Regions from separate parts of the Ruegeria sp. G10 genome, predicted to be linked through region 1. Evidence: riboswitches for the same ligand, from Rfam matches in the RefSeq annotation. Region 1 holds a riboswitch; each other region holds the start of a gene.

Region 1 (2,261 bases):
ATTTCAAGCCCCGTCGCGTCCTCAAGCCGTTTGATGATATTCGGCGACAGCTCGCGCTCGCCATAGCGCGCGATCCCGTCTTCGAAAATCTTGATCATCAACGGGTTGATCTCAAGCGGCACTCCGGCGCGGTCGGCGACCTCCTGAAACAGGCCGATATCCTTTCTCACCAGATCCATGGTGAACGAAATATCGCGCGAGCCGTTCAGGATGACCTGACTTTCCGTCTCATGCACAAAGGAGGTGCCCGACGAAATCTTGATCGCCTCATAGGTGGTGCCAAGGTCCATCCCGGCGGCCTTTGCGGTCACCAAAGCCTCGGCGCAGGTGATCAGGTTGGCGGTGGCCAGATAATTGGTCAGCACTTTCAGCACCGACGCCGAGCCCAGTTCGCCCGTATGCAGGATGCGCCGCCCCATGGTCGTCAGGAAGGGCAGGATACGCTCGAACGTCGCGCGGTCGCATCCCGCGAAGATCGAGATATTGCCCGTCGCAGCCCGATGGCAGCCGCCCGAAACCGGGCAATCCACCGCAGCCCCGCCCCGCTCGATCACCATCGCGCCAAGGCGTTTGACCTCGGCTTCGTCGGTGGTCGACATCTCCATCCAGATTTTGCCGGGGGTGACCTCGGGCAGCATTTCCTGCATCACGGCATCCGAGGCGGCGGGGGATGGCAGGCAGGTGATCACCGCATCGCAATCGCGCATTAGCTGGGCCGGGCTTTCAGCGGCCTTGGCCCCTTTCGTGACAAACGCGCCCACCAGATCCGGGTTCAGATCATGCACCGTCAGATCGATTCCGTTGCGCAGCAGCGATCCCGAGAGCTTGCCCCCCACATTTCCCAACCCGATAAACCCTACTTTCATCCGCCGCATCCTCCTGTTCGCGTCTTGCGAACCATGCCAGCATGTCGGCCCAACCGGATCATGCCGCCCAGCGACCCGGACAGGTCGCTTTTTACCCGCGTGATCACGGATCAGCGTGTTGCGCTTGACAAGCGGGGCAACCCTGCCGCATGTCCCTTTCGTTGGTGTCTGCGACAGCAGATGAAAAGGGAATGCGTCAGCGGATCATCCGTCAAACGCAGCCGCCCCCGCGACCGTGACCGGAGAGGGTGCCCAAGCCACTGGCGAATGCCGGGAAGGCGGGACATCCGACAGAGGCCTCCTCTGACATCCGCAAGCCGGGAGACCTGCCAACACCCGAAGATGAAACCGGACGGGGTGTTCCGGTGTCGGGTCAAGGGACCCGCATGAAACCCCGTCCCCCACGATGAGGATTTGGGGGGATGAGAGACATGACCGAGACCGCTCCGGTCGAATTGCTGGTTTGCACCACTTGTCGTCGCGGGCTGCCCGTAGAAGATGATGCGCAACGCCCCGGCACCCTGTTGCACAAGGCTTTGGAACAGGCGGAGCTACCCGAAGGGATAACCCTGAAAGCCGTGGAATGCCTGTCGAACTGTGACGAGGGTTGTTCCATCGTCCTGCGTGGCGGACCGGATCGTTGGACCTTCGTGTACGAACACCTGAACGAAACCGACCATGTCGACGTGATCGTTGACGGCGCCACCAAGTACCTTGAGACCGAGGACGGTCTGGTCAAGTGGCGCGAACGCCCCGAACATTTCCGCAAAAACTGTGCGGCCCGCATTCCCCCGATTGGAGCCCTGAAATGAGCAATCTTGAGAAACTCCCCGTCACCGTGATCACCGGCTTTCTGGGTTCGGGCAAAACGACGCTGGTGCGGCACCTGATGCAGAACCCGCAGGGCAAGCGTCTGGCCGTTGTGGTCAACGAGTTCGGCGATGTTGGCGTCGATGGCGACATCCTGAAATCCTGCGCCATCCCCGATTGCCCAGCGGAAAACATCATGGAGCTGGCCAATGGCTGCATCTGCTGCACCGTGGCCGATGATTTCATCCCGACCATCGAGGCGCTGATGGCGCTGGAGCCGCGCCCCGATCACATCCTGATCGAAACCTCTGGCCTCGCCCTGCCCAAACCGCTGCTGAAGGCGTTCGACTGGCCTGATATCCGGTCCAAGATCACCGTCGATGGCGTGATCGCTCTGGCCGACGCCGAAGCCGTGGCCGCCGGTCGTTTCGCGCCCAATGTCGAGGCGGTGGACGCCCAGCGCTTGGCCGATGACTCGATTGACCATGAAACGCCCCTGTCCGAGGTGTTCGAAGATCAGATTTCCTGCGCCGACATCATCCTGCTGACCAAGCCCGATCTGGCCGGTCCCGAAGGTGTCGCCAA
Region 2 (2,261 bases), on a different contig from region 1:
CCAGTCATAAAGTGATCGCAACATATGATACAAATATCCCGGCAAGTGTTGCGCCAAGCCAAACCATGCGCATGTCGAGGGGTCAACCTCTGTGGTCGCCTCATTTCGCGCGATAGCGGTTTTTCACTTGATACCGCCGCATGATCACACCCACGCGGTGTTTGCGGCGCGCCCGGGAGCATGCGCCCGGTATGGCGCATTTCGGGCAAACGGGGTGATGGGCAAAGCCGCAGTGTTACGCGACAGACCAGTTTGTGGAAACGATGCGTGTTGTCGTGGAGATGAATGGTGCCCTTCCCCGGATTCGAACCGGGACGCCGTGAGGCAAAGCATTTTGAATGCTTCGTGTCTACCGTTCCACCAGAAGGGCCCTTGAGTTCTCGTTTAGGCGACCTGCCGGGGGTCGTCAACAGGGTGATCGCCGCTAAATGTGTCGATGCGATTTCGTCCACTGATAAGACGGTGCTTCTGATGATTGATCCCGCCGCTAAGCGGCACCATTCGAAAGGCGCAGTGTTGGTTCCGCCGCCGAGAGATAAGGTTGGCCTCGCGCGGCCCCGATTAAAGCGCAGGGTTTTTGCGGTTGCATGATGACCATCTGACCCATTGAAGAACAAAAACAATACCGAGGACAGCCTCGCTCTTGCGGCAGCGAATTCAGGCCGGTGTCTGTTTTGGAACGGGAAATGTCGCAAGCCTTTCAGCGGTCATGCGGTGTAAAATTATCTTGCCGCTACGAGGTGCCGCTGTTTGATTCTCGGACAGCGGAGAATTGGGAAGCCGGTGCAAATCCGGCACTGCCCCCGCAACGGTAACGAAGGTCGGGTTCGGCGATCAACCACTGGGACGAGGATCCCGGGAAGGTGCCGAAACCGGGCGCGAGCCCCTTCGAAGTCCGGAAACCAGCCTCGTGGATATGTCAAACCGCGGGTGGCGGTGGGGGCGCTGTTGCCGGGCGTGATCCTCGTACGCTTCCGGGCGGGCCTCCTGTTGCCATCTGCCCAAGCAGTGCCGCGGCGTGCGGCAGGAGAGCCATAAGTGAGCAGTATTCAAAGCCTGTTGGCGCGCCGGAACCCGGCCTATGCGCTTGAGCAGCCATTCTATACCGATCCCGCTATTTTTCAGGCTGATCTGGAAGCCATCCACTATCGCGAATGGCTGTTTGCCATACCGGCCTGCGAATTGGTGAAGTCGGGTGATTACGTCACGTATACCATCGGTGCATATCGCGTGATCATCGTGCGCGGCACAGACAACCAGATTCGTGCATTTCACAACACCTGCCGGCATCGGGGCTCGATCATCTGCAAGGCCGCAAAGGGGAACGCGCCCAAGCTGGTCTGCCCGTATCACCAATGGACCTATGAACTGGACGGATCGCTTCTGTGGGCGCGCGATATGGGGCCTGATTTCGACCCCAAGCAGCACGGCCTGAAGACCGTGCATTGCCGTGAGTTGGCGGGGCTTGTTTACATCTGCCTGGCGGAGGACGCGCCTGATTTCGACGCCTTTGCCGATGTGGCGCGGCCCTATCTTGAACCGCATGATCTTGGCAACGCCAAGGTGGCCTATGAAAGCTCGATCATCGAGAATGGGAACTGGAAGCTGGTCTGGGAGAACAACCGAGAATGTTATCACTGCGGTGGTAATCATCCTGCGCTTTGCCGCACTTATCCTGACGATCCCAGCGTGACCGGCATCGGCGAAGGCGGTGAAACGCCTGCACATCTGCAGGCACATTTCGACCGGTGCGAGGCCGCCGGGGTGCCGTCGAACTTTCATCTGAGCACCGATGGCCAGTTTCGGGTGGCGCGGATGCCGCTGAAAGAGGGGGCCGAAAGCTATACCATGGATGGCAAGGCAGCTGTGCGGCGCTGGCTGGGCCGGGTTCCGTTTGCCGATGCCGGAGCGTTGCTACAGTTTCATTATCCGACGACGTGGAATCACTTCCTGCCGGATCATTCCATCGTCTTCCGCGTCACCCCCGTCAGCGCGACCGAATCCGAGGTCACTACAAAATGGCTGGTTCACAAAGATGCCGTGGAAGGGCTGGATTACGACATCAAGCGCCTGACCGAGGTCTGGATCGCCACCAATGATGAAGATCGTCGCGTGGTCGAGGACAATCAGCAGGGCATCAACAGCCCGGCCTATGTACCTGGCCCGTATTCGGACACCCAGGAATCGGGCGTGCTGCAGTTCACCGACTGGTACTGCAGGACCCTGTCAGCACGTCTGAGCCCCGAAACCATCGCTGCGGA
Region 3 (2,261 bases), on a different contig from region 1:
CGCGAAGTCTATTGCTGCGGCCCGGAACCTTTCATGCAGGCCGTGCGTGACGCGCTGGTGGGTCTGGGTTTCGACATGGACAACTATCATCAGGAAAGCTTTGGTGCCCCGATCGAGACCGAGGCCGATCAGCCTGCGCTGGATGATGTTGTCCCCGACGACGACAGCAGTGCCGAAATCGTGTTCGCCGCCTCGGGCGTGACGGCCAAAGTGGCCGAAACGGACACCGTTCTGGTCGCCGCGCGCTCGGTCGGGCTGAACATACCGTCGGGCTGTACCTTCGGGGTGTGCGGCACCTGCAAAGTCAGAAAGACCGCGGGCGAGGTGCACATGGTTCACAATGGCGGTATTTCGGAAGACGATATCGAGGCAGGTTACATTCTGGCCTGTTGTTCAAACCCCATCGGCAAGGTCGAAGTCGAGGTCTGACATGGAACGGGCGGCGCGCATTGCGGTCTGCCGCCCCTCTAACTTGGCGACAAACGACTTTGTGTTAGTGCGCTTCCTTGTCAAATCAAGTTGTTTCGTATCTTGTGGCCAGGATGGTTCCTGAACGCGAATCGCGCGCGGGATTCAAGGGAATATGGTGCGGCCCGTGCGATCAGGCCAAATCCGTGACTGCCCCCGCAACTGTAGGCGGTGAGCGACCCGAGATCGGCCACTGGGCAATCGCCTGGGAAGGATCGGGACAGCATCGACCCGCAAGTCAGGAGACCTGCCATCCGATTTGAACGAACCCGGGCGGGGTGTCCCGGAGGGAGATGACAATGTTCCAAGCGGCGGTCGCCGTCCCAGACTTTGCACTCGCCTTGCCCCCGTCCAAACCGAGGAGCCGAAACACGTGGCGTTGCAACATCCTGAGAGCGGGCCCCGCGAAGCTGGCAGACGCGGCGTCGCTGCAGCTTGGCTGACGTTCCAAAGCCGCCCTCTCGGCGTCGTCGGCAACCGATGACCCGTCCTCTGACCCCTCGCGCGACCAGTGCGCAAAGGCTACGTTGCCTGACGGAATTCAGCGTTCCGATCCTGGTTGCCGGCGCTCTGATCGTGTCGGCGCTGCTGTGGCTCATGATTTACGCGGTGATCTGATGTCGGGTGTTCTGCAACTGCGCGGCCTGACGCTGGGGTATCGCGATCTTACGTTGTTCCGCAACCTGTCGATGGACATTGAGGCCGGAACAACGCTGGCCGTCCTTGGCACGAACGGATCCGGCAAAAGCACTTTTGTGAAAATGCTGCTGGGTCTGTTGGATCCGCTTGCCGGAACGCTCAGCTGGCCGCAGGGGCGACCGTCTGAGATCGGGTATCTCGCACAGATGACTGAGTTCGATCGGCGTTTCCCCATTCGCGTACGGGATCTGGCTGCCATGGGGGCGTGGCGCGGTTTCGGGCTCCGGTCGGGGCTGGACAGCGCCGCCCGAGACCGGGTGGCCGCTGCGCTTGACGAAGCGGGCGTTCTCGATATTGCCGACCGCCCGCTGCATCAATTGTCCGGCGGACAGCTGCAGCGCGCGCTGTTTGCGCGCGTGATTGTGCAGGATGCTCCGCTTGTTCTTCTGGATGAACCCTTTGCCGCTGTTGACCAGAACACCGAGGCGCACCTGTTGTCGATCATTCGTCGATGGCGCGATGAGGGGCGCGCCGTGGTCCTGGTGGTGCATGATCTGTCCTCGGTTCTGGACCATTGCAGCCACGCCCTTCTGCTGGGCGGGCAGGAAGCGACCTATGGTCCGGTGTATGACGTCCTGACCCCCGACCGGCTGGTTGCGCAGGGTTATCTGTCGGAAAGCCAGGCTTCGTGGATGTTTCGAAGCGAACCCACGCCAGCGGAGAATGCGCATGTTTGATCTGCTCGCCGAGATGTGGGGTTTTGCATTCATGCGCCGGGCGTTCGTCGCCACAACGGTTTTGTCGGCATCCGTGGCACCGGTGGGGGCGTTTTTGGTCCTGCGCCGTCTGTCGCTTGCGGGCGAAGCCATGGCTCATGCGATTACGCCGGGCATCGTGATCGGTTTTGTGACCGCAGGATTGTCTGTCATGTCGCTGTTGGTCGGTGGCCTGATCGCCGGCGTCGGTGTTGCGCTCCTGACTGCATTTTTGGCACGTAGAACAATCCTGCGCAGCGATGCGAGCCTTGCGTCGCTCTATCTGATCGCCCTGGCCGTGGGTATCTTCATACTGTCGGCTGCAGGTTCTGCTGTGCCGCTGAAAAGCTTTTTGTTCGGTTCGATCCTTGGGATCGACGACGCCTCCATGCTGCTGGT

Evidence for each region. Region 1 has a riboswitch for cobalamin ahead of ACR0KM_RS00985 (DUF1636 family protein). Riboswitches for the same ligand answer to the same signal wherever they lie in the genome.
Region 2: it holds a riboswitch for cobalamin, as region 1 does, so the genes downstream of both, ACR0KM_RS15160 (aromatic ring-hydroxylating oxygenase subunit alpha) here and ACR0KM_RS00985 (DUF1636 family protein) in region 1, are expected to answer to the same signal.
Region 3: it holds a riboswitch for cobalamin, as region 1 does, so the genes downstream of both, ACR0KM_RS15150 (metal ABC transporter ATP-binding protein) here and ACR0KM_RS00985 (DUF1636 family protein) in region 1, are expected to answer to the same signal.

The regions. Positions count from the first base shown of each region.
Region 1 is NZ_JBQFOQ010000001.1:205,892-208,152, forward strand. It holds gene ACR0KM_RS00980 (NAD(P)-dependent oxidoreductase) at 1-1,046, opposite strand, end outside; cobalamin riboswitch at 1,012-1,214, shown strand; gene ACR0KM_RS00985 (DUF1636 family protein) at 1,298-1,678, shown strand; gene cobW (cobalamin biosynthesis protein CobW) at 1,675-2,261, shown strand, end outside.
Region 2 is NZ_JBQFOQ010000009.1:8,269-10,529, reverse strand. It holds gene ACR0KM_RS15170 (YqaA family protein) at 1-24, opposite strand, end outside; tRNA gene ACR0KM_RS15165 (tRNA-Leu) at 287-370, opposite strand; cobalamin riboswitch at 722-925, shown strand; gene ACR0KM_RS15160 (aromatic ring-hydroxylating oxygenase subunit alpha) at 1,039-2,261, shown strand, end outside.
Region 3 is NZ_JBQFOQ010000009.1:5,349-7,609, reverse strand. It holds gene ACR0KM_RS15155 (FAD-binding oxidoreductase) at 1-429, shown strand, start outside; cobalamin riboswitch at 527-737, shown strand; gene ACR0KM_RS15150 (metal ABC transporter ATP-binding protein) at 1,059-1,844, shown strand; gene ACR0KM_RS15145 (metal ABC transporter permease) at 1,837-2,261, shown strand, end outside.